Regions from separate parts of the Arthrobacter sp. NyZ413 genome, predicted to be linked through region 1. Evidence: riboswitches for the same ligand, from Rfam matches in the RefSeq annotation. Region 1 holds a riboswitch; each other region holds the start of a gene.
What was found. A riboswitch is a leader RNA that binds a small molecule or an ion and turns the genes downstream of it on or off. The one in region 1 is predicted to bind thiamine pyrophosphate.

Region 1 (7,847 bases):
CTTTCCCTTGGCGGACCGCAGGTTCACGGATCCGCAGCGACACCAGTCAGCACCAATCTATCAGTATGCTTACTAAGTCGCGTCGGGGGGTCGTCGGGGGTGAAACCGCCCAGGCTAGCCGGACTGCTTAAGCCATACGAAGTGCCACGTCCCCGCCCATTGGGCGGCAAGCATGGCGGCACCGGCGAGGACTGCCCCGCCCACCAGGACCCACGCGTCCAGGCGGCTATACGTGGATTCGCGGGCCCAAGTCCGCTGGCCGCCGCTGAATCCGCGCGCCTCCATGGTCACCGCCAGCCGGGACGCCCGCCGGATCGCCTGGACCAGCAACCCGAAGCTCTGGCCAAGCATCGCCTTGAAGCGTTGGACGGGACTTCCATGCGAGCCGACGCCACGCGCACGACGCGCCATGCCGATGGTCTGCCACTCCTCCGCCACAAGGCCGACCAGCCTCAGCGCGGCCAAGGTCCCCAGCACAAAACGGTGCGGTAGCTTCGCCTTTTGCGCCAAAGCGTCGGCGAGGTCGGTGGGGTCGGTGCAGCTCATAAGGAGGACGGCCGGCAAGGCGATCGCCAGGCCCCGGAGCATGAACCCAAGGCCCAGTGTGAGCGAGCCTTCGCTGATGGACCAGATTCCGACGTCGAAAAACACCCTGCCGCTGTCCGCCGAAAGGATCGCCGTGCTCCAGCCGCCGAAGGCCGCCGCGACGATGAGCGGCCATCCGCGCTGCCACAAGAGGCGCAAAGTGAGGCCGGCCAAGGGGAACAGGGCCAGTTCACCGAGAAGGGCGGTTGACGCCGAAACCAAGTCGATGGACAACGCCAGCACCAGGGTCACCATGAAGACGGCGACGAACTTCGCCAGCGGGTTCGCGCGGGTCAGGAGCGCGTTGTTGCCGCGCAGGTTCAGTTCTTGCCTCATGCCGCTCCAGCTTTCTGTCGCGGCCCCCGAAAGGCAGCTTCGAGCCGCATCTCGGTTCCGCCCAGGACGGACGTGAACTCCTGGTCGTGGGTCACGGAAACAACCGATGTGCCGGCGTCGAGCAGTTCGGACAGGAAGGACGCCAGTTCGGCCCACGTGTTGGCGTCCTGGCCGAACGTCGGCTCGTCCAGCACCAGGACGCGAGGGTGTGCGGCGAGCACGGTGGCGACGGACAGCCGGCGCTTTTCGCCCCCGGAGAGCGTGTACGGGTTGGCGTCCACCAGGTGGCCCAAACGTAGCCGCTCGAGCAGTTCGTCCACGCGGTCCTCGCCGTGGCCCAGGTGCTTGGGCCCGAACATGAGCTCGTCCAGCACGCGGCCGGTCACGAATTGATGTTCGGGCTCCTGGAACACGGTCCCGATCCGCGAGATCAACTGTTGGGCTTTCCACTTGAACGGATCGGCGCCGGCGCCGTCACTGAGCCCGACGGCGGCACTCACCGTTCCGGACACGGGCGCCAACAGGCCGGCCAGCGTCAGGGCGAAGGTCGATTTCCCCGCGCCGTTGGGGCCGGTGATGGTGAGCGCCTGGCCGGCCAGCACGTCGGCATCGAGGCCCGACTGCACGGGGACCGGCGGGATGGACTTGAATCCGCGACGGCGCGCAGGTTCACGCGAAACCGCGAGGTCACGGGCGCTCAGCAGGACCTCGTCCCGTGCCGTGGATCCGGAACCAGGGGTTGCCGTGCGCGCACGGGTGGCGGGAACGTAACCGGGTACCCACACGCCGGCAGCAATGAGCATGTCCCTCGCTTGCGCCAGCACGGCGTCGGGCGCGCCGTCGAGCAGGACGGCCGGCGTCGAACCGCTTTCGGAGGTGCTGCCTGGCTGGAGGACCACGATCCGGTCCACCAGGTCTTTCCACACGGAAACCCGGTGTTCCACCACCACAAGGGTGGCGCCGGTCTTGTCCAGGCAACGGCCCACCGCATCCCGGACTTCCAGCACGCCGGCCGGGTCAAGGTTGGCGGTCGGCTCGTCCAGGAGGATCAGACCGGGACGCATCGCGAGGATCCCGGCGAGCGCGAGCCTCTGCTTCTGCCCGCCGGACAGGGCCGACGTCGGGTGGTCCAGCGCAAAACCGTCGCCCGCGCTGCTCCTCAGCCCGACGTCGTCGAGCGCTTCATGGACGCGCTTCCAGATTTCCTCCCGAGGCACCCTGAGGTTCTCCGCACCGAAGGCGACGTCGTCACCCAAGCGGGACAGGACCACCTGGGTTTCCGGGTCCTGCTGCATGAGTCCGGCCCTTCCGCGACGGGCGCGCGGCGACTCGCCATCCACCAGCAGCGAGCCGGTTTCGTCGGCGTCGTCGCCTTCCTCGCCAAGGACGCCGGCAAGGGCGTGAAGGAGCGTCGATTTGCCCGCGCCCGAAGGTCCAAGCAAAAGGACCCGCTCGCCCGGACGAATGTCCAGGTCCAGGGCATGGATGGCCTGCGTGGCGCGGCCCGAGTGCCGCCAACCCCACCCTTGCGCGGAAATGGCGGCGGGCCGCACCACGGCAGCGGTGCCGGAATCAGTACTGGGCATCAGGAAAAGACGGACTCCGAAGCGGCCTTGCGGGACGCGAATGCGCTCAAGACGCCTGTCTTGGCAAGGCCGCGGGTGGCGATCCAGGCCAAAGCGCCGGCGATTACCGCACCGGAAACCGTGCAGAACGCGATGTAGGCAAGCTTGTCGATGGGCTCGTAGGCGATGTTCCAGCCCCACGGGAGGAAGGAATCGTTGAGACCGCAGAACAGGCCGGCGCCTGCCCCGGCCAGCAACGAAACCGGCAGGTTGAACTTCTTGTACACAAAGGCCAGGAAAATCAGCTCGGCGCCAAGACCCTGCAGGACGCCCGAGATCAGCACCGTGGTGCCGTACTGGGAGCCCATGAAGAGTTCGCTCGTGGCCGCGACCGTCTCGCAGAAGATGGCCGCGCCGGGCTTCCTGACGATTAGCATGCCGAGGACGGCCGGGATCATCCAACCGCCGGCGATGATGCCGGACAAGGGCGGGTAGGAAGCGCTCATCGGTGTGGCAACCAAGGCCATCTGGTCCCATGCCCAGAAGATCACGCCGCCGGCGATGGAAATCAGCGCAGCCACGACGATGTCGACGACGCGCCAGTTGTAACCGGGCTTGGCCATGCCCGGCCTTGCAGAAACACCAGTCATTTTGTCCTCCTGAGGAACAGGAGGGGAAAGTGTTTGCGGCTTCCTGGGCAGCTTCCGCCGCGCCGGTTTCCGGACACTTTGAGAACTCGACTCCCTTGCGCCGGTACTAGCCGGATCAGGTTCGAGGGTCTGCGGCTATCCGCACTCTCAGCGCCCATCCTCCGCGTCCGCACTGCTGCGGGCACGACGGCCGGCGCTCCCCTGTCGTTATCAAATGCACCCTTTCTGGGCGTGGTTCAGTTTACACCTCGGCTTGTTTTTGGACCCTTTGCGACCCGATTGCGTCTCAACCTGCTGGATCACCGGAGACGCCGGCCCAGGCAGGCCCCGGTATGGTGACAAGCATGAGCGAAGCGAACAGCCCAAAGGTGGCCGAACCCAGGCTCGCCGCGAGCGTGATCCTTGTCCGGGACGTGGCTATTCCTGACGACGAAGGGACTGGACTTTCCGGCTTGGAGGTCTTTGTCCAGCACCGGGTATCCACCATGGACTTCGCCGCCGGCATGGTGGTTTTCCCGGGCGGGCGCGTCGACCAGGTGGACAGCTCCGGCTGGGACTTCACGGACGACGTCGTCGAGCGGCACGCGTCCGCGTGGCACCGGAGCAGCCTTGCCACCGATCCCGCTTCGGCCCGGCACAACGCGGGACGCGTCCTGGCCGCCGCCCAGCGCGAAGTCTTCGAGGAAACCGGGCTGGAGCTCCCGGCCACGGCCCTTCGCCCTTGGGCAAACTGGGTCACTCCCGCAGACCAGCCCAAGCGTTTCGACACGTTCTTCTACTTGGCCTTCCCCGATCGCGGGTCCGAGCCGCAGCACCAGACAACGGAGGCGTCGTCTTCAGTCTGGTTGCCCGTGCAAGGAATCCTCGAATCCGAGGCCGCCGGTACGCTCAAGCTGATGCCTCCCACCTTGGCCCTGCTGGAAGAACTCCTCAGGCTCGGCACGATGGACGCGGTGGAAGCCGAAGATCGGGACATCTTCCCCGTCCGGCCGGAACCCGGCGCCCTCGAAGAGTTCTTCCGGCTCCGGCGCCAAGCCCGGCAGCAGGGCCGGCCGGACGCGTGAGCCGGTTGTGGGGTTAGGCTGGGGACGGCCCCAGTTTCGCCAAACGAAGGAGTCCCGGAATGAACATGCTCATCAAGCTCATGGGCACCGCCATCAGCATCGTCGCAGGCTTGGTCGGAACGAAGATCGTGAACACCGTCTGGGAGAAGACCACGGGCAACAAGCCGCCGACCGACAAGGACGAAACCCCCCAGAGCCTTCGTTCGGCGCTTACCTTCGCGTTGATTTCCTCAACCGTCAGCACAGTCATCCAGGTCCTGGCCAACCGCGGCACGCAACGCGCGATCGTCCGCTTCCAGAAGACCCAGGACATCGTCTAGGGCTGCTTGCCGGCCTCTTCGTCCTTTTCCCCGGCTGGTTCTTCGCCAGCAGACGCTTGTTCGCCCGCAGCCCGAAGCACCACGGCTTCCAGTTCGTCGGCGCTGAGCAGCTCGGGGTGGAGGTGCTTGGTCCTGTAACCTGCGCGGCCCACCATGTGGGCGGATACGGGCACGGTGAGCAGCTGGAAGATCCAGGCAACCAGCAGGACCGGCCACACCCACCATTCGCGCATTTGAAGGCCTATGGCGGCCAGGACCAGGAACAGTCCCAGTACCTGCGGTTTGGTGGCCGCGTGCATCCTGCTCATGAGGTCGGGAAAGCGCAACAGGCCTATCGCGGCGCCAAGCGACATGAGGGCGCCGACAATCAGCAAGACCGCGGTGACGGCGTCGATCACGGCGTCCATTCCGGTGGCGTCAGGAGTCATTGACCTGCCCCCTGCGGTCGGCGACGAAGCGGGCCACGGTCACGGAACCGATGAATCCAATGAGCGCCAAGGCAACCAGCAGCACGAGGTTGTTGAGGTGCCGGTTGACGGCCATATCGATTGCGAGGGCCGCGCCGAGGATGGCGAGCAGCACGTCTGAGGCGAGGACCCTGTCCAACAGGGAAGGCCCGACGGCGATCCGGTAGATCGCGCCGGCCGCCGCGAGGCTCAGGATCACCGCTGTGACGATCAGGACGAGGTCTTTCACGATCGGGCTCCCCTCGTTGCAGGCCATCCTTCGGCCTGGAGTGCTTCCATTTCGGCCCGGGTTCCCATGATGCGTATCAGTCCTGCCTCTGTGTCCTGGACTTCGCGCCGAAGCTTGGCGAGGTCGGCTTCGTTCCGGACGTTGAGCCCGTGGATGTACAGCGTGGACGTGGAGCGGTCCACCTCCACCACAAGGGACCCCGGAATAAGCGAGATCACGTGGCCTGTGGCGGTCACCATGAGGTCTGAATGGCTCCGCAAAGGAACGGCGACGACGGCGTTGGTCACCGCGGGTCCCCGGAAAATAGCGAGGTACATCACGTTCAAGCTCGCTGCCACCACTTTGCCGAGGAACACCACGGCGAAAGGAATGGCCCGGAGCACGTTGAAGCGCCCGCTGAGCTCGACCGGAGGCAAGTAGAACACCCGGGCAACCACCACTGCCACCATGGCGCCGAAGACGAGGTTGCCGGGGCTGAAGTCGCGCCAGAGCGCGCCCCAGACCACCACGAGCCAAATGAGGAGGGGAAGTTCGGTGCGGAAGGAGATCCGTTTGCGGCTCATTTGCCGCTCCCCTGGACACCCGGTTGGACACCCGGTTGGACACCCGGCGCCGCGGTTCCTGGAACGTGGGCGTTGTCCCCCAGTACCGAATGGATGTAGGCCGTCCGGTCCAGCATCTGTTCGGCGGAGTTGCCTGCCAAATGGAAGAGCGGACCGGCAAACACAGTCAACGCGACGCCGAACACCACCAGGGCCGTGGTGGCTCCCACCATGGACCGCGGAAGCAGGCCCACACCGGCCGTGTCCTTCAGGACGCGATCGGGGTATTCCGCGTCCTCGGGTTTGCGCCAGAACGCGCGGTTCCACACGCGGGCAACTGCCAGGAGGGTCAGGAGGCTCGTGACCACGCCTCCCACCACCAAGGTGATGGCCAGCGGTGTCCCAAGCGCGATCCCGGCCTGCAGGAGGCCAAGCTTCCCGAGAAATCCGGAGAACGGCGGGATTCCGGCGAGGTTCATTGCCGGAATGAAAAACAGGAGGGCCAAGAGCGGAGACAACTTGGCGAGCCCTCCGAGCCTGTCCATGGATGAGCTTCCGCCACGGCGCTCGATCAAGCCCGTCACCAGGAAGAGGCTGGTCTGGACGGTGATGTGGTGCGCCACGTAGAAGACGGCAGCGGCCAGTCCGGCAACCGAGGACATTGCCAGGCCGAACACCATGTACCCGATGTGGCTCACCAAAGTGAAGGACAGCAGACGTTTGATATCGCTTTGGGCTATCGCGCCGAGGATCCCCACCACCATGGTCAACAACGCCACCACCATAAGGGGCGCGTTGAGGGTATCGCCGGGGAAGAGCAATGTTTCGGTGCGGACCATGGCGTAGACGCCCACCTTGGTGAGCAGGCCCGCGAACACCGCGGTGACCGGCGCGGGTGCCGTCGGGTAGGAGTCTGGCAGCCAGAAGGAGAGCGGGAAGACGGCGGCCTTGATGCCGAAGGCCACCAGGAGCATGACGTGCAGCAGGTTCCTGGTTCCCGGATCCAAGCCGGCCAACTTGACTGCGAGATCGGCCATGGTGATGGTTCCGGTGGCGCCGTAGATCATGGCGATGGCGATCAGGAACAGCACCGAGGACACCACGGACACCACAACATAAGTGACGCCGGCGCGGATGCGCGGACCGGTCCCGCCCAGCGTCATGAGCACGTAGCTCGCCGTGAGCAGGATTTCGAAGCCGACGTAGAGATTGAAGAGGTCGCCCGTGAGGAAAGCGTTGGAAACCCCGGCAACCAGGATCAAGTAGGTCGGGTGGAAGATCGATACCGGCGCTTCGCTGTCCCCGTCCGCCATGCCTTGGCCAGTCGCATAGACCAGGACGGCGAGGCTGACCACGGAGGAAACCACCAGCATGAGCGAAGAAAACTGGTCCACCACCATCACCACGCCGAACGGCGGGAGCCAGCCGCCCAGGGTGACGGATGCTGTCCCGGTGGTCCAGACCGAGGCGAGGAGCCAGCATTCCAACAGCAATGTGAGGGACAACAGGCCGATGCTGACTACGCGCTGCGCCCGGGGATTCCGGTTCAGGGCGAAGGTGAGTGCCGCGCCGAGGATGGGAAGGACGACGGCGAGCGGTGCCAGGCTGGCGATGTTCACTCGGTGGCTCCTTCCTTGGCGGCGGCGGGCACTTCAGTAACAGGGAATTCCGAGGTCTCTTCGGGAACCACGGAGTCGTCCTCGGCGTCGAAGCTGGGGGTCTTGGCGACGCGGCGGTCTTCGGCGTCGTCCTGGATGTCGTCTTGCCGCGCCAGTGCCCAGGTCCGGTAGATGATTCCGAGCATGAAGGCTGTGACCGCGAAGGAAATCACGATCGATGTCAGGATCAAGGCCTGCGGCAGGGGATCGTTGTAGTCGTGGGGGTCGGTGGATTTGCTGAACAGCGGGGCAAGTCCCGCGTACCCGCCGGTTGCCAGGATCAATAGGTTCGTCGCGTTCGCGAGGAGCATGAGTCCCAGCAGGACGCGGGTCAGGCTGCGCTCCAGGATGAGGTAGATCCCGCATGCGTACAGCACGCCCATGACGATCAACAAGGTCAAGTTGACGCTCATGGGGTCCTCTTTGTGGTT
Region 2 (7,847 bases), 1.2 Mb from region 1:
GTTCCGGGTTGTCATGCTGTTGGTGTCGCTCCCCCTGTGGCAGGCGCGAACCCAGTAGACACAAGGGTTAATTCTGCCACACCTCGAAAGTTCCAGCCAATCCCGCGCTCAGGGCGCCTGTTGCGGCGGGGCATCAGGGGAAAGTGCCCGACGGCGGCGGGCTCAGTCCGCGGAACCGGCCTCCGGGCGGAGGAGCAGCCGGCCGTCGACGACGTCATAGCCCAGTTCCCCGAAAGCTGCCTTGTCCGCCCGGGTCAGCGCACCGGCGTCGAACTCTGCCAGCAAGTCGGGACGGCGCGCCGCGGTGCGGCGAAACTGCTCATGGCGGCGCCATTGCGCGATCTTGCCGTGGTTGCCGCTCAAGAGGATGGCCGGCACGTCCCGATCCCGCCAGGAAGAAGGCTTCGTGTAGACCGGATACTCAAGCAAGCCGTCCGAGTGGGACTCCTCCACGAGCGACTCCGGGTTGCCGACGACGCCGGGAAGCAACCGCCCGATGGCCTCAACCATTGCCAGGACGGCAACTTCTCCACCGTTGAGGACGTAATCTCCCAAGCTCATGGGCCGGACGGTGAAATGGCCGGCCGCCCACTCGATGACGCGTTCGTCAATCCCCTCGTACCGCCCGCAGGCAAAGACGAGTTGTTCCTCTTCGGCCAACTCGTAGGCGAGGGCCTGGTTGAAGCGCTCCCCCGCCGGTGAGGGGACGATCAGGACAGGCTTCTTGGCAGCCCCGCCTTCAGGGGTCGTCCCGCCCGTAGCGATGGATTCCAACGCCTGGGCCCACGGCTCCGGCTTCATCACCATGCCGGCCCCACCGCCATACGGGGTATCGTCCACAGTTCGGTGCTTATCCGTGGTGAAGGTCCGCAGGTCGTGGACATTCAGTTCCAGGAGACCATCCTGCCGGGCTTTCCCTATGAGCGAGAGCTCAAGCGGAGCCAGGTACTCAGGAAAGATGCTGACGACGTCGATGCGCATCTAGTCCCCGTTCGAGGAGCCGGCGCCTTCGGCGTCGTCGACGTTCAGCTCAAAGAGGCCGGCCGGCGGCGTGAGGAGGACATAGCCTTCTTCGAGGTTGACCTCGGGGACGATCTCCTCGACAAACGGCACGAGGATCTCACGGCCCGCAGCGTCTTCGATGACGAGGAGGTCCTGCACGGGCATCGTGTTGAGCGCGGTTACTTTGCCCACGGTCTGCGAGCCGACGCGCGCGTCGAGGCCGAGCAGTTCGTGTTCGTACCAGCCTTCGTCGTCGTCCTCGTCAAGCTCTTCGGTCTCGATGAACAGCTTCGCGCCCCGGAGTTCCTCTGCCTGGTTGCGCGTGGCGACTTCTTCGAAGCCAAGCAACAGGATGTCCTTGTTCCAGCGGGCGCTCTTGATGGTCAAAGGCCCGGCTTTTGCCGGTTCCACCACAAATTCGGTTCCCCGGACGAATCGCTCGTCGGGAGCGTCGGTGAGCACCTGGACGGTGACTTCGCCACGGATTCCGTGGGGTTTGCCGATTCGGGCAACCTGGACCTGCATGGGATTCCTCTGATTTCTCGCTGGGCCGGGGAGGGGCAAGGCTGGACCCGGCTGAAAATCGGTCCCGCCCTCGTAAAACAATCCGGCCCCTCCACCGACGTGCGGTGAAGGGGCGGGACCAAAGACAAGTACTGCTGAGCGCGTTACCGGCGGCGGTCGGTGTCGACGACGTCGACCCTGACCTGTTCGCCGCCCGCCAAGGCCGCAATCACAGTGCGCAATGCGCGCGCGGTGCGTCCTTGGCGACCGATCACCCGTCCGAGGTCGTCCTGGTGAACGCGCACCTCGAGGGACTCCCCACGGCGGTTGTTCTTGGCAGTGACCTTGACGTCCTCGGGGCTGTCAACGATCCCACGGACCAGGTGTTCGAGCGCTTCTGCCAGCAATCTACTCAGCCTCGGTGGTCTCTGCTTCTGCAGCTTCCTCGGAAGCCTCAGCCTGCTTCGCCTTCTTGGTGATGGCTTCCGGGATGATGACGGAACCCTTCTCCGGCGCAACGAAAGCAGGCTTCTCGACCTTGGTCTTCAGCGTGCCTTCCTGGCCCGGGAGGCCCTTGAACTTCTGCCAGTCACCGGTGATCTTCAGGATCGCGGCAACCTGCTCGGTCGGCTGCGCGCCGACGGACAGCCAGTACTGGGCACGCTCGGAGGCAACCTCGATGTACGAGGGCTCCTCGGTGGGGTGGTACTTGCCGATCTCTTCGATTGCACGGCCATCGCGCTTGGCGCGGGAGTCCATGACGACGATGCGGTAGTACGGTGCGCGCATCTTACCGAAGCGCTTGAGGCGAATCTTTACGGCCACTTTTGTGGTCACTCCTGTTTCTGAAACGGGGTTGAACCCGTCGTTCTGCTCCCGTGGGGCGGGCCATACTTGAGGGTTCCAAGGACAAGATGCACCCACGGAGAGAGGGGCCGCGAGGATCAAGTACCTGTCCATTGTGCCAGATGGCGGACAGGATTTCGAACCGCGGCCGGCCGGCGGGTCGGGCGGCGGCTACTCCCCTACGGACCAGACATACAGCCCGGCGCGGTCGACCTTGTCCACATCAGTGGCGAGCGCGGCCAACTGCTGGACGTACAGGCGTGATTGCCTCGCATCGAAAGGCATGTCCTCCTGGGCCGCCCACTGATCCGCGACGTCCTCGAGCACGCTTCCTTCGCCCTCGGTCTCGTAGCTCAGCAGTTCGGACAAGGCCCGCACCATGGCTTCAGGTACGCCAAGCAACGCATCGCTGGCAACATCCACCAAGGCGAGTTCGTAGTCGGCGCCTGCGGCATGCACGGCCGTTCCGGCAAGATCGCCGAGTTGCTCCACTTCGAAGTCGCTGATGTCCGGGATCCGCACCGCGCTTCCCGCAACTCCACTCCCCTTCTCGAGGGCGGATGCCCGCTTGATTGCTTCATCGTGGGTGGCAACAAAAATTTCAGCAAAGCCCATGGAAACTACCCTCATTCAGTGGTGCCGACGGAGCGCGGCGCGGCGCCTGAAACAGGCGCCACGCCATCAAGCCCCAAGTTTAGCTTGCTAGCGGACGGCGATCCGGAGGCGGTTGCGCCACGGGTCTTCGAAGCGCAACTCCGCTCCCGTGTGGTGGGAAGAAATTCCGGCGACCTTGAGGCGGTCGGCGAGCGCGCCGACGTCGTCACCTGACGGAACTTCGATGACCACTTCGCCAAGGCCGAGCGTATCCTTGCGCGGACCGGCGCCGCGGCTGTTCCAGACATTCATGGCCATGTGGTGGTGGTAGCCGCCGGCGGAGACGAAGAGCGCCTGCCCGTGCCAACCGGCAGTCTTCTCGAAGCCCAGGGTGTCGACATAGAAGTCGTGGGCGGTCTGGACATCGCCGACCTGGAGGTGGACGTGCCCGACGCCGGCACCGGCCTCATGCTGGCCCGTCACCGATTCTTCGCTCAGGAATTGCTGGAGGTAGCGCTGCGGCGGGAGCGGCAAGCTGTCCATCACTACGGAGGCGCCGTTCCACTCCCAGCCTTCGCGTGGCTTGTCGTAGTAGAGCTCGATGCCGTTGCCCTCGGGGTCGGTGAAGTAGAAAGCTTCGCTCACGAGGTGGTCCGCGCTTCCGGCGAAGGCGTGCGGCTCATACTGGGCGGCCGTTGCGACAGTCGCGGCCAAGGAAGACCGGTCTTCGAAGAGCAACGCTGTGTGGAAGAGGCCCGCTTCCCCACGCCCCGGGATCTGGAGTCCCGAAGCGGGCGCCAAGTGCACCAGCGGCTTGCCGAGCCTGCCGTAGTAGAGCCCGCCGTCCTGCTCCGCGACGACCTCCAGGCCCAAGGCCCGCTGGTAGTAGTCGGCCATGAGCTTCATGTCCCCCACTTTGAGCATCACGGTGCCCATGGTCAGGTCGGCAGGAAGGAGATCCTGGCTGGGTGTGGTGGTCATGTGAAACTCCCGGCTCTTGTGGTCGCCGCCCATCGACGACCCTTTACATATCTAAATTACTTGAAGCTTCAATTTATTCCTCATCGACGTCTTTGTCCACAACGCTCCCCCTAAGAACCACCGTCTGCGGATTCAGGACGACGTCGAGCGAAGCGCGCGGATCCTTCGCATAAAGCACGACGTCGGCACTGGCACCTTCGCTGATGCCGTCCGCTCCGAGCCAGTTCCGGGCGGACCAGCACGCGGAATCGAGGGCCGCCGCGGGAGGAAGCCCGGCCCGGTGCAACTCGAGGATTTCCTCGCCGATGCGGCCGTGCTTGATGACGCTGCCCGCGTCCGTTCCCGCGTAAATCCGGATTCCGGCTTCATGCGCCTCACGGACCCGCTCGTATCGGCGCTCCCACAGCGCCGCCATGTGGCCGGCGTACAAGGGGAATTTCGGCGCGGCTTGTTGCACAATGTCCGGAAAGGTCGCGATGTTGACGAGGGTGGGGACGATGGGGACACCCTGATCGAGCAATCGCGGAATATGCCTCGGAAGTAAGCCTGTGGCGTGCTCGATGCAGTCGATCCTGGCGTCAAGCACGTCGTCGATGGTCTGTTCGGCAAAGCAATGGGCTGTAACCCGGGCGCCTTCGTCGTGCGCGGCGGCGACGGCGTCCTTCACCACGGCCGCGGGGAACGACGGGCCGAGGTCCCCCACCGAACGATCGATCCAATCCCCTACGATCTTGACCCACCCGTCCCCGAAGCGGGCCTGCTTGCGCACCGCCTCCACCAGGCCTTCCGGCTCGACTTCTTCCGCCAGTCCCCGGATGTACCTCCCCTTCCTGGCAAGGTGCCGTCCGGCACGGATGATGCGGGGCATGTCCGGCCGGTGCTGCAACCAGCGCGTGTCGCTGGCGGATCCGGCGTCCCGGATGAGGAGGGTTCCGGCGTTCCGGTCGGTTGCGGCCTGCACGCGGGCGGTCTCTTCGTCTACCGCTCCGCCTTTGCCCAGGCCCACATGGCAATGGGCGTCCACGAGTCCCGGCAGCACCCATCCATCGAGGATCGCCGACGGCGCGCCGTCCGGCCGGACAAAGGTCAATCGTCCGTCGACCGACCACAGGCCGCGCCGTTCTTCTTCCGGGCCGGTCAGCGCCACGCCGCTGAATTCGATGATCTCTGGCATGTTTCCAGAGTAGGACCGCAGCGCATTTCGGCCGAGCCCTACCCGGCCGCGGGCATGTTCCTTCCTGTCATGTACGCCACAGCAGCTTCCGCGTGTGGTAGCTTCGTCTACGACCACACGGGGGCCCTTGCCAGGGGCTGAGATCAGGCTGACGCAGCCTGCGACCGTCGAACCTGTCCGGGTAATGCCGGCGAAGGAAGTGAGTACTCAAGTGAGCTCCAAAGAAGCACAGCTTAGCCCTACCCAAAATGAAGCGGACCGCGAGGTGACGCAGTCGCTGAAATCGCATTCGCTTGCGTTCATCGAGGACGCTGAGACCGGAATCCGGGTACCAGTAACGGAAATCGCCTTGGAACCCTCGCCGAACGGCGAGGGGAATGCTCCTTTCCGGGTGTACCGCACGGCCGGCCCCGGTAGCGATCCCGTAGTGGGCCTCCAGCCTTTCCGCAACGAATGGATTGAAGCCCGCGGTGACACCGAAGCGTACCGTGGCCGCGAACGCAACCTGCTCGACGACGGCAAGTCGGCCGTGCGCCGCGGCGCCGCCTCGGATGAGTGGAAAGGCGCGCAACCCGTCCCCCGCCGTGCCATCGACGGAAAAACCGTCACCCAGATGCACTACGCCAAACAAGGCATCGTGACGCCCGAAATGCAGTACGTCGCCCTCCGCGAGAACTGCGACGTCGAATTGGTGCGCAGCGAGGTTGCTGCCGGCCGGGCCATCATCCCGAACAACATCAACCACCCCGAGTCCGAGCCGATGATCATCGGCAAGGCCTTCCTGGTGAAGATCAACGCCAACATCGGCAACTCCGCCGTCACCAGCTCGATCGCCGAAGAAGTCGACAAACTGCAGTGGGCGACGCAATGGGGAGCCGACACGGTCATGGACCTGTCCACCGGCGACGACATCCACACCACCCGTGAGTGGATCATCCGCAACTCCCCTGTTCCGATCGGAACCGTGCCCATCTACCAGGCATTGGAAAAGGTCAACGGCGAAGCCAACAAGCTCACGTGGGAAATCTTCAGGGACACTGTCATTGAACAGTGCGAACAGGGCGTGGATTACATGACGATCCATGCCGGTGTGCTGCTGCGCTACGTCCCCCTGACGGCCAACCGGGTCACGGGCATCGTTTCGCGCGGCGGTTCGATCATGGCCGGCTGGTGCCTGGCGCACCACGAGGAGAACTTCCTGTACACCCATTTCGACGAGCTGTGCGAAATCTTCGCCAAGTACGACGTCGCGTTTTCGCTTGGCGACGGGCTTCGTCCGGGAGCGACCGCGGACGCGAACGACGCCGCGCAGTTCGCCGAGCTGGACACGCTCGCCGAGCTCACGAAGCGGGCATGGAAGTACGACGTCCAGGTCATGGTGGAAGGTCCGGGCCACATTCCGTTCCACCTTGTCCGCGAGAATGTCGAGCGCCAGCAGGAACTCTGTGACGGCGCGCCGTTCTACACGCTCGGCCCGCTCGTCACGGATGTCGCGCCGGGATACGACCACATCACCTCGGCGATCGGCGCCACCGAGATCGCCCGCTACGGCACGGCGATGCTTTGCTACGTCACGCCGAAGGAACACCTTGGCCTGCCGAACAAGGACGACGTGAAGACGGGCGTGATCACGTACAAGATCGCCGCCCATGCCGCCGACCTCGCCAAGGGACACCCCGGTGCTCACGAACGCGACGATGCTTTGTCCAAGGCACGCTTCGAGTTCCGCTGGCGCGACCAGTTCGCCCTGTCCCTGGATCCGGTCACGGCCGAAGCGTTCCACGACGAGACACTCCCGGCCGAACCGGCCAAGACCGCACACTTCTGCTCCATGTGCGGACCGAAGTTCTGCTCCATGCGCATCAGCCAGGACATCCGCGACGAGTACGGTTCCGCCGATTCCCAGGCTGCCATCGCGGAAATGTACAGCGGCATGCGCGAAAAGAGCGAGGAATTCCTCGCTTCAGGCGGCAAGGTCTACCTGCCGGAACTGTCAGTGCCTGGCGCAACGGCGGGCCCGGGAAACGTGAACTGATCAGGAAGCGTGGACAGATCCGGCACGGCTGACGTCCGCGATGAAGGAGCGGATAATCCGGTCTCCTTCAACTGAATCATTGGGCCGGTGCCCTCCTGCCGCAATGCGGTGGAGGGCACCGGTTTCCTGCAGGTAGCCGGCAATCTCCTCATAGAGTGGCTCCCAACCACCCGTCAGGACGAGCGTGGGAACGCCGGGGACAATGTGCAAGGGCGCCTCCCAGGGAGGGGCTTGCAAGCGCAGGCGGCGGGCCGTCCGACGGGCCTCCGGGGTATCGGGGACCGCCGCTTCGGAAGAAAAAGCCCGGCGCAGGTATTCGCGTTGGTAGTCGTCATCGCTGAGCTCGTGCCTGACACGGAACAGCGGCTCCATGAGCGCCTTGTACGCAGCAGTTGCCGGAAGCTCCGCCGTCAAGGACAAACACGCCGGCTCCACCAACACGAGCGAACGGACAAGGTCCGGCCGCTCCACCGCGGCGAGCATGGCGGAAATCGCGCCTTGGGAGTGCGCCACGACGTGGCCGCCCCGCGCCGAACCGCCGGCGGGTACGGTTTCGGAGGCTCCAAGGCACTCAAGGAGCATGTCCACATCTGCCGGGATATCCGATTCCAAGGGCTCGGCCTGGGCATCGAAACCGTGGCGCTTCAGGAAGAGCGCGTCAAAACGCAAGGCCATACCATGCTGCTTCGGCCAGGCGGCGGCCCCGAACGA
Region 3 (7,847 bases), 860 kb from region 1:
GAAGCCCAACCTGCTAGGGGAGAACCTGACGTCTCCGGATGTCCTTGCGTTGATCGAGGAACTCGGAACCGGGAGCAAGGTCGTCCGTTGATTTCCCGCGCCGGACGCGGGAAGTGACCGCGCCCTAGGCGGAGTGGAAGACGGCTTTTCCTTCCAAACGCTTGCGCATCACTTCGATGGCGGGGGCGTTCTGGTCCACGCACACGAACTTGCGGTCCAGTTTCGCCGCTACCGAGCCCAGCGTGCCCGAGCCGGCGAAGAAGTCCAGGCACCAATCGCCGGGCCTGCTTGAGGCCGTGACGATCCGGCGGACGAGGCCTTCCGGCTTTTGCGTCGGATAGCCGGTCTTCTCCTTGCCGGTAGGCGAGACGATCGTATGCCACCACACGTCAGTGGGGAGCTTTCCCAGTTCGCGCTTGGCCGGCGTGACGAGGCCTGGCGCCATGTATGGTTCCCGGTCCACTTCGGCGTTGTCGAAGTGGTATTTGCCCGGATTCTTGACGTACACGAGGATGTTGTCGTGCTTGGTGGGCCAGCGGTTCCTGGCCCGGGCGCCGTAGTCGTAGGCCCAGATGATCTCGTTCAGGAAGCACTCGCGCCCGAAGATCGAGTCCAGCATCACCTTGGCGTAGTGCACTTCCCGGTAGTCGAGGTGCAGGTACAGGGTTCCGTCGTCGGCGAGGAGCCGCCAGGCCTCAAGGAGGCGCGGTTCGAGGAACGACCAGTAGTCGCTGAAGGCGTCGTCGTAGCTGTGCAGGGCGCCCTTGATGGTGTCGTAGGAGCGCCCCTTGAACCCGACGCGGTCGCCGTCGCCTTCGGCGTTGCGGACCATGCGCGTCTCTTGGCGCCGCTGGACGCGCCCCGTGTTGAATGGCGGGTCCACATAGATCAGTGTGAAGGCGCCGTCCGGCAGCGTAGGGAGGAATACCGCGTTGTCCGCGTGAACCACCAGGTTGCTGCCGTCCGGCGCCCAAACAATGTCAGTCATTGAGGCCGTTAAGCCTCGGTGCTCTCGCCGGACGTGGCCGGGGAGGAAACCACTTCGCCGTTGCGCCGGCGGGTGCGCGAGCGGCGGGCGCGGGCCGGCTTCTCGGTGCCTTCGCCGGACTGGGCGTCCGCTGTCTGGGCCGAACCTTCTGCTGCGGCTGCTTCGCCATTGGACGTACGACGGCGGCGCGTGCGGGTGCGTCCGCCCTCGCCCGTGCTTTCCTGCGAGGAAGCGTCTCCGGACTTGGCTGCCCGGCGTCCGCCGCGGCCGCCGTCGCGCCCTGAACGTCCGCCGGCCGAGCCGCCGCGCGAACGGGAAGTCTTCTTGCCGGTCTCGCCCAGGTCTTCGAGGACTTCAGCGTCGACTCCGGCAAGGGTGCGCTGGTTCCGCGGCAAGCGGCCCTTGGTGCCTTCCGGAATGTCGAGGTCGCTGAAAAGGTGCGGGGAGGAGGAGTAGGTTTCCACGGGTTCCGGCGTGTCCAGGCCGAGGGCTTTGTTGATCAGGGCCCAGCGGGGGACTTCGTCCCAGTCCACAAACGTGACGGCGGTTCCCTTGTTGCCGGCACGGCCGGTGCGGCCAACGCGGTGCAGGTAAATCTTCTCGTCTTCGACGCACTGGTAATTGATGACGTGCGTGACGTCGTCGACGTCGATGCCGCGGGCGGCGACGTCCGTTGCCACAAGGACGTCCACTTTGTTGTTCCGGAAGGCACGCAGGGCCTGCTCGCGGGCACCCTGGCCGAGATCGCCGTGGATGGCCGCAGCCGCGAAGCCGCGGTCGACCAGTTCCTCGGCGACTTTGGCCGCGGTGCGCTTGGTCTTCGTGAAGATGATGGTCCGGCCACGGCCGCGGGCCTGCAGGATCCGGGACACGACCTCGGTCTTGTCCATGCTGTGGGCGCGGTAGATCAACTGGCGGATGTCCCGCTTGGTCAGGCCTTCGTCGTTCGGATCCGCGGCCCGGATGTGTGTTGGCTGCGTCATGTAGCGGCGGGCCATCGCGATGACCGGACCGGGCATCGTCGCGGAGAAGAGGAGGGTCTGCCGGACCGCGGGGGTGGCGGCAATGAGAGTCTCTACGTCGGGGAGGAACCCGAGGTCGAGCATCTCGTCGGCTTCGTCGAGGATGACCATCCGGACGTTCTTCAGGCTCAGGTGGCGCTGCTTGTAGAGGTCGATCAGGCGGCCCGGAGTGCCCACCACAATCTCCACGCCCTTCTGCAAGGCTTCGATCTGGGGTTCGTAGGCGCGGCCGCCGTAGATCGTTGCGATCCGGGCATTGCGCTTCCTGGAAGCGGTCTGGAGGTCGTTGGCCACCTGCACGGCGAGTTCGCGCGTGGGGACGATCACCAAGGCCTGCGGCGCGCCCGGGACCGCCAGTTTATCGTGGCCCGGATCGTCCCGTCCCACGATTCGCTGGAGGGCCGGGATGCCGAACCCAAGGGTCTTTCCGGTGCCGGTCTTGGCTTGGCCGATGATGTCGTGACCACCGAGGGCTACCGGAAGGGTCATGGCCTGGATGGGGAACGGGTGGGTGATCCCTGCGTCGGCGAGGGATTCGACGATGTCCGCGCGGACGTTGTAGTCGGCGAAGGACTTTTCGGCGATCTCGTGGGGCGTCTCGTCCGAAGAGATGGTTTCTTCGGGCTCAATTGTTTCTGTTCCGTCTGTCAGGACTTCATGGGTGTGCAATTCACTCACGGTGGAGTTTCCTTATTCATTTAGGCCGCGCTGCGTGCTCAACGGTGGTGGCAATGCCGTTCCGGAGCACGGATGGCGCGCGGGCAAATCCAGTGGAAGCCGATCGCGGGCTATCTAAATACTGGCACTGGGGACCAGCTGGTGTATCTCAAGATCGCGTAGGGGCGGGCTTGTTGATGTCAAGAATTTAACTGAATCAACGACCGGGCATCCATTACTACCCCCACAGTCTAGCGTGAGGACGCGGGAAAACCCGGATCAGGGCTCCTGAACGCCCAAGGCATCGGCCTGGGAAAGCAGTTCGAACGTGATTTGGCGAGTGGCGATGTTGGCTTCAAGGAGCTTCACCCGGACCTTCGTCCCGGACTCGAGCTCTCCTTCGCAGCGTGCGGTGACCGCGGGCTCTGCGATCTGGACGGTGCCGTAGGGGTGGCCGTTGCCGTTACCGTTGGCGCCGTTCCCATTGCCATTGCCGTTTCCGTTGTTCTTCGAGGGCTTTGACCCGGCGATAACCACTGCGTCGAATTCCTGGCCGACATGGTTCACCAAGAGGGCAGCTTCCACGGTGTCAAGCGCGAGCCGCTCCATCCGGGCCGCAAGCTGGTCGGAAGACGCCATGATCTCCGGCAGGCTCGGCAGGGCGTCGCGCGCCCACGCAGGGATCGCCGTCCCGGCACTGAGCGCCTCGCAAATTACCAGGACGAAACGATCGATCAGGCGGCGCAGCGGAGCCGTCGTGTGGGCGTACGGTGCGCCGATCGCGGATTGCATGACGCTCTCCGGTACCTCGCCGTCAAAGGGCGTGTAGCCCGCGCCGCGGAAAAGCATCCCGGCCGAGTGGAGGATCGCCAGTTGCCTTGGATCCTTGGCGTCCAAGGTCCGCAAGTATTCGCCGTAACTGATCCCGTCATCCCACGGTTTGCCGAGCGCACCCGTCTGGCGCTTGAAATGGAGCAAGGACCGCTCATCCGGTGCCGGCATCGTGCGGAGGATTCCCACCTTGCCGTCGAGCATCAGCCGGGCCGCCGCCATCCCGGTCATGAGGGAAATCTGCGCGTTCCAGTCCTCCACCGGCAGCGACGGAGCGGCAACGATCCGGTAGCCACCGCCGTCGGGCAGTTGCACGATCTCCTGCTCCGGCATGTTCAGGCTTGCCCCGCCGCGAAGCCTCTCGAGTTCCACCCGCTTGAGCCCCACCTCCTTGAGGAGCTGAAGGACCGGATCGGCCGTTCCGGAATCGATCTCCGCCTGGACACCCTTGTAATTGAGTTTGGCGCGGCTCCGGACGCTCGCACGCCGGACGGAGACAGCACGGAACTCGGCGTCGGCGTCGAGGTCGAAATCCCAGACGAACGCGCTGCACGTTTGCCCGGCCAGCAGGCTCCCGGCGCGTTCGCTGATGATTTCCGGGTGCAGCGGGATCCGGCCGTCCGGAGCGTAGTAGGTCTGCCCCCGGTGGCGGGTCTCGGCGTCGAGCGCGCCACCGGGAAGCACGAACGATGGAACGTCGGAGATCGCGTAAAGAACCCGGTAACCGTTCCCCTCGCGTTCGATGAAGAGGGCCTGGTCGAGATCCGTGGACGAAGCGGGGTCGATCGTGATGAAAGGAACGTCCGTCAGGTCGACGGCGGGCAGGGTGTGGCGGGACACTGCGGTTTCGGCGTCGCGCAGTGCATCAGCGGGGTAGCCGGAAGGCAGCTCAAGTTCCGTTCGAAGGGACGCAAGCGCTTCCGCCAGCGTGTTCGCGGCTTCACTGACGTTCGGGGCTAGCTGATGTGACACGAAAGTCAGGGTAACTCCAAAACCTCCCGGAGTCTGCCAAACGGACCCCGGGAGGCACTGTCTCCCGGCCCGTTCCTGTTCGCGGCAGCGCGCCTACGCGGCCGCCGCATCGAGGGCAGCCAGCAACGACTGTGCAGCCGCCGTCGGGTCCGTCGCCTCCGTGATCGCCCGCACCACGACGATGCGGCTGGCGCCCGCCTCCACGACGGCGTCGACGTTGCCGAGGTCGATGCCCCCAATGGCGAACCACGGCAGCACGACGCCTCCCACGGTTTCCTCATCCGCCCTCTTCACTGCGTCGGCAGCGTACTTCAGCAACTCGAGCCCGACGGCGGTACGGCCCGGCTTGGTGGGCGTCGCCCACACGGGTCCCACGCAGAAGTAGTCGAGTCCGCTGCGGCCGGGCGATGCGGCGATCGCGGCGTCGATCTGCTCCGGCGAGTGGGTGGAGAGACCGATAACAGTGGGATCGTGGAGGAGCTTCCGGGCGGAGCGCAGCGGAATGTCCTTCTGGCCGATGTGGAACACGGGAGCCCCAGACAGGGAAGCGATGTCGGCGCGGTCGTTCACGGCCCACAAGCGGCCGTGTCGCTGTGCCACCGCATGCAGGACCTCGAGGAGTTCGAGCTCCTCGGCTGCCTCAAGGCTCTTGTCCCGCAACTGGATGATGTCCACCCCGCCTTGGAACGCAGCATCGACAAATTGTTCAAAATCGCCCTGCTCCTTGCGGGCATCGGTGCAGAGGTAAAGGCGGGCGGTGGTGTGGACATCGTTCAGGGTCATGGAAAACAGAGTAGTTCCTCTAAACTGGGCTGGTACCGCGGGAGCCGCGGCGGCAGTCACAATCGCCGCGCGGCTGAGAGGGCTTCAGCGCCGACCGCTTGACCTGATCCGGCTAGTACCGGCGTAGGGAAGGACTCCATGGACGAGCCAAAACCCCAGAACACATTCCAGCCTGCCCGCCTGCAGGCCGACGTAGCCGTGATCGGCGGTGGAATCATCGGCCTCGGCATCGCGTGGGAGGCCCGAAAATCTGGCCGCTCAGTTGCGCTGATCGATCCCGCGCCAGCCAGCGGCGCCACTTTCGCGGCCGCCGGCATGCTGGCGCCCGTCAGCGAATTGCACTACCAGGAAGAGGACCTCCTGGAGCTCATGCTCGAATCGTCGGCGCTTTGGCCCGGATTCGAACAATCGCTTCCGGCCTCGGCTTCCGGACATGGCACGGGATACCGCACGACGCCGACCCTCGCCGTCGGCGCGGACGCAGCGGACCGGCGCGCACTCGCCGACCTGCGGGACGTCCAGCGTTCCCACGGTCTCCAGGTGGAGTCAGTGCCTGTCCGTGAGGCCCGGGAACAGGAACCGCTGTTGAGTCCGCAGATTTCGTGCGCGTTCGCCATTCCCGGCGACCACCAAGTGGATCCCCGCAGGCTTGCGGCCACCATCCTGGCCGCGCTGAAAGACCACGAGCCCGCCGATCCCACCTGGACCGAGGGAACCGACGACGGCGTCACTGTCCCCGACCGGGCGAAGCAGCTCTTGTGGGACAGCGGACGAGTCGCCGGAGTGGCACTCGAATCGGGTACGCGAGTCTTCGCCACCGAGACGATCGTCGCCAACGGACTCGGTGCCGCCGCGCTCGGAGAATTGCCGGATGGGCTCAGCCTCCCGCTCCGTCCTGTTTATGGAGACATCCTGCGGCTGCGCGTTCCGGACAAGCTCCAGCCCCTCGTGACGGCTACTGTCCGGGGCATGGTCCGAGGCGTGCCCGTGTATATCGTTCCGCGCGAAGACGGAACCGTGGTCATCGGGGCGACGCAACGGGAAGACGACCTGTCCGGCGCGGGAACATCGGACAACCCAGTGTCCGCCGGCGGCGTCTACCAATTGCTGCGCGACGCCCAAGTGCTGGTGCCCGCGGTATCCGAACTCGAACTCCTGGAAGCAACCGCCCGCGCCCGCCCGGGCACACCGGACAACGCGCCGCTGCTGGGACGCGTCCAAAGCCCCGGAACCTCGGGTCACACTGGCGGCGAGGACGTGCAGGGCCTCATCGTCGCCACCGGGTTCTTCCGGCACGGCGTGCTCCTCACCCCGGCAGCCGGCCGGATCTGCGTCGACATCATGGACAACGTCGCCGATCCGCGTTGGAACAAATTCCGGCCCGGCCGCTTCTCACGACCACTCACAGGAACTGCCTCCGCTGACGGAGACCAGGACCTGACCTGCCAACACCTCTCGAAGGATTACGCATGAACATCAAACTGAACGGCGCCCAACACACCCTGGGTGAGGGCGCATCGGTCACTACTGTCGTCAGCCACATCACCGGACGCGCACTGGACGCCAACGGCCAGGCGAGCGACGGACTCAAGATCGGAGTCGCCGTCGCACGCAATTCCGAAGTGGTGCCGCGCAGCCAATGGGCGGCCACGGCGCTCGCAGAGGGCGACGAACTCGAAATCGTTACAGCAGTCCAAGGAGGCTGAACCATGACAACAACAAGCACCCAAAGTGCGGGCACCGTTACCGATTCCTTGGTGATCGACGGCGTCGAATTCAGTTCGCGGCTCATCACCGGGACGGGCGGGGCGCCGAGCCTCGACGGACTGGGCGCAGCCCTGCTCGCGTCCGGAACCGAACTCACCACGGTGGCACTGCGCAGGTACTCGCCGTCGGAAACCGGCTCACTTTTCCAACTGCTCGTAGACCACGGAATCCGCGTCCTGCCCAACACCGCCGGTTGTTTCACGGCCAAAGACGCCGTGATGACGGCCGAACTGGCCCGGGAAGCACTCGAAACGGACTGGGTGAAGCTCGAAGTCATCGCCGACGAACACACCCTCCTTCCTGACGCCGTCGAGCTCGTGGACGCAACAGAGAAGCTCGTGGACCGCGGCTTCAAGGTGTTTGCCTACACGAACGACGATCCCGTCCTGGCCCTTCGCCTGGAAAACCTCGGGGCTACCGCCGTGATGCCGCTGGGCGCACCGATCGGCACGGGCCTTGGCATCCTGAATCCGCACAACATCGAACTGATTGTGTCGCGTGCTTCCGTGCCGGTAGTGCTCGACGCCGGGATCGGCACCGCCTCCGACGCCGCCCTGGCCATGGAACTCGGTTGCGATGCTGTTCTGCTGGCTACGGCGGTCACCCGCGCACAGAACCCGGTCCAGATGGGCGAAGCCTTCAAACATGCCGTCATCGCCGGTAGGCTGGCAAGGCAAGCGGGCCGTATCCCGCGGCGGGAGCACGCCTTGGCGTCCTCGGCCATGGAAGGACGCGCCGAGTTCCTCTAGCGGCAATCAGCCCGTCGCATAAAGCCTCCCGAAACGGAGGCACGCCGGGGAAGGAACGAACATGGCGGGCAAGGACCA
Region 4 (7,847 bases), 1.3 Mb from region 1:
GCGATTCGGTGCTCGTGCAGGTCACCAAGGACCCGGTAGGCCACAAAGGCGCCCGCTTGACGAGCCAGATTTCCCTTCCGGGACGCTACCTCGTCTACGTTCCCGGCGGGTCCATGACCGGCATCTCGCGCAAGCTGCCCGACGTCGAGAGGAACCGCCTGAAGCGGATCCTCAAGGACCGCCTTCCCGAAAACGCCGGTGTCATTGTCCGCACCGCTGCCGAGGGCGCTTCCGAGGAAGAGCTGACTCATGACATCAACCGCCTGCGCGCCCAGTGGGAAGGCATCGAGAGCCAGTCCACGTCCACGAAGATCCTTGCTCCGGAACTTTTGTACGGCGAACCGGACCTCACCATCAAGGTTGTCCGCGACGTCTTCAACGAGGACTTCTCCAAGCTCATCGTCTCGGGCGATGAGGCGTGGGACACCATCGAAGCCTATGTGACCTATGTGGCTCCGGACCTGGTGGGGCGCCTCGAAAAGTGGACGTCCGAGCAGGACATCTTCTCGGCTTGGCGCGTGGATGAGCAGATCCACAAGGCCCTGGAGCGGAAGGTTTTCCTGCCTTCCGGCGGTTCGCTCGTGATCGACCGCACCGAGGCCATGACCGTTGTTGACGTGAACACGGGCAAGTTCACCGGCAGCGGCGGCAACCTTGAAGAGACCGTCACCAAGAACAACCTCGAAGCGGCGGAGGAAGTCGTCCGGCAACTGCGCCTGCGCGACATCGGCGGAATCATCGTCATCGACTTCATCGACATGGTCCTCGAGTCCAACCGCGACCTCGTGCTGCGGCGCCTGGTCGAATGCCTTGGCCGGGACCGCACCAAGCACCAGGTCGCCGAAGTGACCTCGCTTGGCCTGGTGCAGATGACCCGTAAGCGGATGGGCACCGGGCTGCTCGAAGTCTTCGGCGAGCAGTGCGAAGTGTGTGCAGGGCGCGGTGTCGTCACCCACGACGAGCCCGTGGAGCATCGCCGGGCCAACGTTTTGGCCGCCGAGCACCACCACCCACGCGCCGAATCCCAGCCGGCAGGCCGCACTGAACCGCGGAAGCGCCGCCGCAGCAGGGGGTCGGGGCAGGGCTCGTCCGAGGCCCCGGTAACCACTGCGGGTGCCGTCCATGTCGAACCGACGGATCCCGGCCGCCAGGCCGCCACCCGTGCGGCCCTTGCCACCATTGCGGCCGCGGCCCATGCGGCACACGTGCACGACGACGAGCTGCGGCATGCCGCGGAACTCGCCGCGGGCGAGGCAACCGCGGAAGAGTCCGGCGCAGCGCCCGTCCAGGCTCCGGCCGCGACGCCGGGTTCGTCCGCGGGTGGGGCCGGGTCCTCCGGTGGACAGGAAGCCGCTGCTCCTTCGTCAAGCCCGTTCGGCATCGAGGAACGCGTGAAGCCCGTGTTGCGGTTTGGTGGCGAAGAAGTCGCCTTGCCCTTCGTCCACCACCCGGAGCCCCAGGCTGCGGGCACTCCGACGATGAGCCTGGACCTGCTGGCGAAGGCGTTTGCCGGCCTCGGCCATGCCCCGGAAGACGAAACCCCGGCAGGGGAAGGTCCCGAACAGGCTGCCCCGGAAGCGGAAACATCGGGAAGCAAGCCTTCCGAGGGCGAGGCTCGCGCGGAGGAAGCTCCCGCTCCTGGGCCTGCTGTGTCAAACGGGTCCGCGGAGTCTGCACCGCGCAGCCGCAGGGCACGCCGCAACCGTAGCGCCAGCCGGGCGCAGGGCGCGGCCAACGCCACGGATGTCGAACACCATGAGGCCTCCGCGGCTGCGTCAGGCGGCTCCGCCCACGAGGCCAAGGTCCCTGTTGAAGGATCCGCCAAGCCCACGTCGACAGAGGAACCGATCATCCTTGGCGTCGGCGTGCCGAAGTCCGAGCTCTGACGGTACCTTCATTCGAAGCCCCGGTGGTTTCCGCATCCGCGGACACTGCCGGGGCTTCTTCGTTCCGGCCTTCGGGCGGCCCGGGCCCCCAGCGGCTCGTCGAACGCTCGATCCACGGACTTCGTGTGATCCGGGTTAAGCTAAGGGACTGACACGGGGTGCCGCGCACCAAGCCGGCTGAGACCAGACCCGTTGAACCTGTCCGGTTAGCACCGGCGAAGGGATGTCCCGCATGGCTTCATCACCGCATTCACTCGTGTACCCGCTCAAGGCAACGCGCCGACGCGTGCCCAGGGTCCTCAGCATCGCCGGATCCGATCCTTCGGGCGGAGCGGGAATCCAAGCCGACCTTAAGAGCATCGCCGCCCAAGGTGGTTATGGCATGGCCGCCATTACGGCCCTCACCGCCCAAAACACGCAAGGCGTCACCGGGGTCCATGTTCCGCCTGTTGATTTCCTGCGCCAGCAACTTGAAGCCATCGGCAACGACATCGAAGTGGACGCCGTCAAGATCGGCATGCTCGGGGATGCCGCGGTGATCGAGGAAGTACGCCGCTGGCTCGGGAAGGTGCGTCCCGCCGTCGTGGTCCTCGACCCCGTGATGATCGCCACCAGCGGCGACCGCCTCCTCGCGGAATCCGCGGAAGCCGCGCTCCGCGAGCTCTTGCCCTTGGCCGATCTGATCACCCCGAACCTGCCGGAACTGGCCATGCTCCTGGGCGAATCCGAAGCCGCTGATTGGGACTCGGCACTCGCGCAGGGCAAGCGGCTGGCCGCCGCCTGTGGAAACACCGTGTTGGTGAAGGGCGGCCACTTGGAGGGACCGGGCTGCCCGGACGCCTTGGTGAACACCGTTGGACTGCTGAGCCAGGACGTCGTGGTCTTCCCCGGCGAGCGGGTGGAAACCCGCAACAGCCACGGCACGGGCTGCTCGCTCTCGTCCGCGATGGCCACCGCCAAGGTGCGGTCCGGCGATTGGGAGTCCGCCCTTCGCGTGGTCAAGCCGTGGCTCCACGGGGCACTGGCGGAATCAGCGGTGTTGGAAGTCGGCAAGGGCAACGGGCCGATCCACCACTTCCATGCGCTGGACAACGGCCTCCAGCCCGGGGAGTTCGCGGCACGGTTGTGGGAGGAGGCCCGCCCTGAACTGGACGCCATCCATGCCTTGGACTTCATCAAGGACCTGCAGTCCGGGGCGCTTGGCGAAAACCATTTCGCGTACTACCTGGCTCAGGATGCCATTTACCTCAACGGATACTCCCGGGTCCTGGCGCGGGCAAGCGCACTGGCTCCAAGCGAAGCTGAACAGCTGTTCTGGGCCCGTGGAGCCCAAACCTGCCTGGAGGTCGAGTCCGAGCTGCACCGGAACTGGCTGGCGACCCGAGAATCCAGCAGCCAGCCGGGGCCCGTCACGAAGGCTTACGTGGACCACTTGGTGGCGGCGTCGGCATCGGGAAGCTATGCCGTCCTGGTCGCTGCCATCCTGCCGTGCTATTGGCTGTACGCCGAGGTGGGCCGGCAGCTCCACGACGGATACCTCGAGTCGGGCGCACCGGCGGGGCACCCTTACGCCGATTGGTTGCGCACATACGCTGACGAAGCATTCGCCGAAGCCACCCGCACGGCCATCGGCATCATCGATGTTGCCGCAGGCGCGGCGTCGCCCGCGGAGCGGGAAGCGATGTTGGAGGCGTTTTCCCGGTCCTGCCGCTATGAAACAGCGTTTTTCGACGCGCCGCGGGTTCACGGCTGACAACCCCCGTACGCGGTGTGGGCCGCTGCCGCAGCGTGTCGGGCGGCACGTCCGGGGTTTCGCCAACGTCAAGGGTAAGCTGTACGGGCACGGTACCGGACGGCGGCATTGCCAGTCCGTGGCATCCATCACATGGCGGCCTCCGGACCGGGCCTCATTTGCAGCCGGGGGAGAAACTAGCGTAATCTAGATCCTCGGTGCTTACGCCAACACTTGGGTTATGCCCAGAGAACCTTTCGTTCGGAACTGTTTCTTTGAAACCGTTCCTTGATTCGGGACTGTTCAGGGATAACTCATGGACTCCGCATAGGGGTCCACGGCGTTGAGGCACAGCGTGAACCAGGCCCGTTTCGGTTCGGGGTTCCGCACGCAAATTTAGTAATAAACGTCGAGAGAAGTGAGTGCCCAAGTGGTGTACGCGATTGTCCGCGCAGGCGGCCGCCAAGAAAAGGTTTCCGTTGGAGACTACGTAACCCTGAACCGCGTCGCCGGTGAAGCCGGCAGCACCCTTGAGCTGCCCGCACTGCTCCTGGTTGACGGCGACAAGGTCACCTCCGCCGCTGCAGACCTTGCCAAGGTCAAGGTCACGGCCGAGATCCTCGAAGACCTCCGTGGTCCGAAGATCGTCATCCAGAAGTTCAAGAACAAGACCGGCTACAAGAAGCGCCAGGGTCACCGTCAGGAACTGACCAAGATCCGCATCACCGGCATCAAGTAACCGCTGGTTGCTGTTCAGGCTTTCAACAGATTCCCAAGAATTTAAAGGCAGGCATATCCCATGGCACACAAAAAAGGCGCGAGCTCCACTCGCAACGGTCGTGACTCCAACGCCCAGTACCTCGGCGTGAAGCGCTTCGGCGGCCAAGTTGTTTCCGCAGGCGAGATCATCGTCCGCCAGCGTGGCACCCACTTCCACCCGGGCGCCGGCGTCGGCCGTGGTGGCGACGACACCCTGTTCGCACTGCAGGCCGGTGCGGTTGAGTTCGGTACTCGCCGCGGCCGTCGTGTCGTGAACATCGTTGCTGCTGCAGCTGCAGAGTAATACAACGTTCTGAACGGGTGGAGCGGGCCGGTTGGCCCGCTCCACCTGTCTTTTTAACCGCACTAGAATCTACTGGGGCGGGGCGGAGAGCCAGCTTCGCCAACGCAATCAAGCAGCAGGATCCATTTTGAGGAGAAACACGTGGCCACCTTCGTAGACCGGGTAGTACTTCATGTATCCGGCGGAACAGGCGGCCACGGCTGTGTTTCTGTCAAGCGTGAGAAGTTCAAGCCCTTGGGCGGTCCCGACGGCGGCAATGGCGGCAACGGCGGTGACGTCATCCTGCGGGTCGATGCCCAGACCACGACGCTCCTTGACTACCACCATGCCCCTCACCGCCACGCCACCAACGGCGGTCCCGGCATGGGTGACTGGCGAGGCGGCAAGAACGGCGAAACACTGGTCCTTCCTGTTCCCGAAGGAACGGTTGTCAAAACCAAGGACGGAGTGGTCCTCGCCGACCTCGTAGGCCAAGGCGCGGAGTACATCGCCGCGGCGGGCGGCCAAGGTGGCCTTGGCAATGCCGCCCTGTCCTCCCAGAAACGCAGGGCTCCCGGCTTTGCCCTCCTCGGTATCGAAGGCGATTCGAGCGACATCGTCCTTGAGCTCAAGTCCATTGCCGATATCGCCCTCGTGGGATTCCCGTCCGCCGGCAAGTCCAGCTTGATCGCGGCGATGTCGGCAGCCCGGCCCAAGATCGCCGACTACCCGTTCACCACCTTGATTCCCAACCTGGGCGTAGTGCAGGCCGGAGATGTCCGGTTCACCATTGCCGACGTCCCCGGCCTCATCGAGGGTGCCAGCGAGGGCAAGGGCCTCGGCCACAACTTCCTCCGCCATGTGGAGCGTTGCGCCGCCCTGGTGCACGTCCTCGATTGCGGAACGCTGGAATCGGACCGGGATCCCCTTTCCGACCTTGCGATCATCGAGCAGGAACTCGACCGGTACGCGGTGGACATGAGCTACGCCGGCGTGGACGGCGAGGTAGTGCCCTTGAATGAGCGCCCCAAGCTCGTTGTGTTGAACAAGGTTGACCTCCCCGATGGTCGGGACATGGCCGAGTTCGTCCGTCCCGAATTGGAGGAACGCGGCTACCGCGTCTTCGAAGTATCGGCGACGAGCCACGAAGGCCTGCGCCCGTTGAGCTTCGCGATGGCCGAGATCGTCATGGCAGCCCGCGATGCTGTTACCGCTGCGCCTCCGAAGGTGGCGGCCCCTGTGCTCCGCCCGCGCGCCGTCAATGAGACCGGCTTCCGCATCCGCCGGGAGGAAAAGAACCTCGAACCGCTCTTCCGGGTGTTGGGTGAAAAGCCGGTCCGCTGGGTCAAGCAGACCGACTTCACCAACGAAGAAGCCATTGGATACCTCGCCGACCGCTTGGCCAAACTCGGTATTGAAACCGAGTTGTTCAAGATGGGCGCCGTTCCGGGTGACACCGTGGTGATCGGCGAAGACGACGGAGTCGTGTTCGATTGGGAGCCCACCATGATGGCCGGCGCCGAACTCCTCGGCACGCCGCGAGGCACGGACATCCGCGTCGCCGATCTCGGCGACCGTCCCACGCGCGCCCAAAAGCGCGAAGAACAAATCGAACGGCGTGAAGCCAAAGCCGCGGCGCGCGCCGAGCTCGAAGCCGAGCGCAAGGCGGGAATCTGGACCGAGTCCGCCAACCGCCGTCGTGCATCCCAGCCCCTGAAGGAAAGCGGCTTGGACAACGACCATGACCACTAGTACTTCCGAAGCGGCTGAACGCGGCGAGGTGAGCGACGCCGTCGAACGTAGGGCCTTGGCCCACGCCAAGCGGATCGTGGTCAAGGTCGGTTCGTCGTCGCTGACCAGTATCAAGGGCGGGATCTCCGAGAAGTCCGTGACCGCGCTCGTCCATGCTTTGGCGGAGAAGCGGAACTCGGGCACGGAGATCATTTTGGTTTCGTCCGGCGCCATTGCCGCCGGGCTGGCTCCCCTCGGCCTCGCGAAGCGGCCCAAGGATCTCGCCACCCAACAGGCGGCGGCGAGCGTGGGCCAGGGATTGCTCATGGCGCGCTACTCGCAGGCTTTCGCCGCGCACGGGGTCACCGTCAGCCAGGTCCTGCTGACTGCTGATGATTTGATGCGACGGACCCAGCACAGCAACGCTTACCGGGCGCTTGACCGCTTGCTGAATCTCGGCGTCGTACCGGTCGTGAACGAAAATGACACCGTCGCCACGCACGAAATCCGCTTTGGAGACAACGACCGCCTGGCTGCCTTGGTAGCGCACCTTGTCCGCGCGGACGCCCTGGTGCTGCTGTCCGACGTCGACGCCCTCTACGACGGACCGCCGTCGGCCGGCGCGAAGCGTATTCCGCTGGTGACCGGCCCCAAGGACCTTGCTGGAGTCACCATCGGCAAGGCGGGCAAAGCGGGGGTCGGAACGGGTGGCATGACCACCAAAGTGGAGGCTGCCTCGATTGCCGCCAGTTCCGGAATCCATGGATTGGTAACGTCCACCGCCAACGCCGCCGCCGCCCTGGCGGGCGAGGACGTGGGCACATGGTTCGCCATCAACGGCAGCCGCAAGCCGGTCCGGCTCCTGTGGCTGGCGCACCTGGCGTCGGTACGGGGCAGTTTGGTGCTCGACGACGGAGCCGTCCGGGCAGTGCGGGACCGCCACACCTCGTTGCTTCCCGCGGGGATCTCCTCCGTCCACGGAGACTTCGAGCCCGGCGACCCCGTGGAAATGCTGTCCACTGCCGGTACCGTGATTGCCCGGGGATTGGTGAACTACTCTTCCGAGGAGCTTCCCCGCATGCTTGGCCGTTCCACGAAGGAACTCGCCAAGGACCTGGGCCGTGGATATGACCGCGTGGTTGTCCATGTTGACGACCTCGTGCTGGTCCAGCCGCCGCGCTCCACTAAACTTGGAGAATGACTGAGGCACTCACCCCCGATTCTCCCGTGATCACCGACTCCTTGACGACCGGCCAGGCCGCTCAGGCGCCGGAAGCTCCGGAGCCCGGGCAGGTGCCGTCCACGCCTGAACAGGTGGAAGCGGCAGTGCACTCGATCGCGGACCGCGCACGCCACGCGGCGCGGAGCATGGGCCAGGCAAACCGCGCCTGGAAGGACCGTGCCTTGCACGCCATCGGTTCCGCCCTGAAGGAAAACCAAGCCTTGATCCTTGCGG

Region 2: linked by a shared signal. The riboswitch ahead of thiC (phosphomethylpyrimidine synthase ThiC) and the one ahead of ABCW42_RS18635 (ECF transporter S component) in region 1 are both predicted to bind thiamine pyrophosphate.
Region 3: linked by a shared signal. The riboswitch ahead of thiO (glycine oxidase ThiO) and the one ahead of ABCW42_RS18635 (ECF transporter S component) in region 1 are both predicted to bind thiamine pyrophosphate.
Region 4: linked by a shared signal. The riboswitch ahead of thiD (bifunctional hydroxymethylpyrimidine kinase/phosphomethylpyrimidine kinase) and the one ahead of ABCW42_RS18635 (ECF transporter S component) in region 1 are both predicted to bind thiamine pyrophosphate.

Annotation. Positions count from the first base shown of each region.
Region 1 is NZ_CP155434.1:3,989,536-3,997,382, forward strand. Features, by position in the region: gene ABCW42_RS18625 (energy-coupling factor transporter transmembrane component T family protein) at 115-921, opposite strand; gene ABCW42_RS18630 (ABC transporter ATP-binding protein) at 918-2,507, opposite strand; gene ABCW42_RS18635 (ECF transporter S component) at 2,507-3,136, opposite strand; TPP riboswitch at 3,211-3,349, opposite strand; gene ABCW42_RS18640 (NUDIX hydrolase) at 3,481-4,200, shown strand; gene ABCW42_RS18645 (DUF4235 domain-containing protein) at 4,260-4,520, shown strand; gene mnhG (monovalent cation/H(+) antiporter subunit G) at 4,517-4,948, opposite strand; gene ABCW42_RS18655 (monovalent cation/H+ antiporter complex subunit F) at 4,938-5,216, opposite strand; gene ABCW42_RS18660 (Na+/H+ antiporter subunit E) at 5,213-5,779, opposite strand; gene ABCW42_RS18665 (Na+/H+ antiporter subunit D) at 5,776-7,377, opposite strand; gene ABCW42_RS18670 (Na(+)/H(+) antiporter subunit C) at 7,374-7,829, opposite strand; gene ABCW42_RS18675 (Na+/H+ antiporter subunit A) at 7,826-7,847, opposite strand, start outside.
Region 2 is NZ_CP155434.1:2,796,691-2,804,537, forward strand. Features, by position in the region: gene trmD (tRNA (guanosine(37)-N1)-methyltransferase TrmD) at 163-981, opposite strand; gene rimM (ribosome maturation factor RimM) at 982-1,527, opposite strand; gene ABCW42_RS13070 (RNA-binding protein) at 1,671-1,913, opposite strand; gene rpsP (30S ribosomal protein S16) at 1,915-2,331, opposite strand; gene ABCW42_RS13080 (hypothetical protein) at 2,524-2,967, opposite strand; gene ABCW42_RS13085 (VOC family protein) at 3,055-3,927, opposite strand; gene ABCW42_RS13090 (amidohydrolase family protein) at 4,001-5,101, opposite strand; TPP riboswitch at 5,209-5,317, shown strand; gene thiC (phosphomethylpyrimidine synthase ThiC) at 5,313-7,136, shown strand; gene ABCW42_RS13100 (alpha/beta hydrolase) at 7,137-7,847, opposite strand, start outside.
Region 3 is NZ_CP155434.1:3,130,547-3,138,393, reverse strand. Features, by position in the region: gene ABCW42_RS14590 (PHP domain-containing protein) at 1-91, shown strand, start outside; gene ABCW42_RS14585 (DNA-methyltransferase) at 125-988, opposite strand; gene ABCW42_RS14580 (DEAD/DEAH box helicase) at 997-2,688, opposite strand; gene ABCW42_RS14575 (RNB domain-containing ribonuclease) at 2,947-4,470, opposite strand; gene thiE (thiamine phosphate synthase) at 4,564-5,253, opposite strand; TPP riboswitch at 5,281-5,400, shown strand; gene thiO (glycine oxidase ThiO) at 5,392-6,726, shown strand; gene thiS (sulfur carrier protein ThiS) at 6,723-6,959, shown strand; gene ABCW42_RS14555 (thiazole synthase) at 6,963-7,769, shown strand; gene ABCW42_RS14550 (4a-hydroxytetrahydrobiopterin dehydratase) at 7,831-7,847, shown strand, end outside.
Region 4 is NZ_CP155434.1:2,708,892-2,716,738, reverse strand. Features, by position in the region: gene ABCW42_RS12665 (Rne/Rng family ribonuclease) at 1-1,886, shown strand, start outside; TPP riboswitch at 2,031-2,127, shown strand; gene thiD (bifunctional hydroxymethylpyrimidine kinase/phosphomethylpyrimidine kinase) at 2,119-3,639, shown strand; gene rplU (50S ribosomal protein L21) at 4,049-4,357, shown strand; gene rpmA (50S ribosomal protein L27) at 4,418-4,681, shown strand; gene obgE (GTPase ObgE) at 4,823-6,412, shown strand; gene proB (glutamate 5-kinase) at 6,402-7,592, shown strand; gene ABCW42_RS12635 (glutamate-5-semialdehyde dehydrogenase) at 7,589-7,847, shown strand, end outside.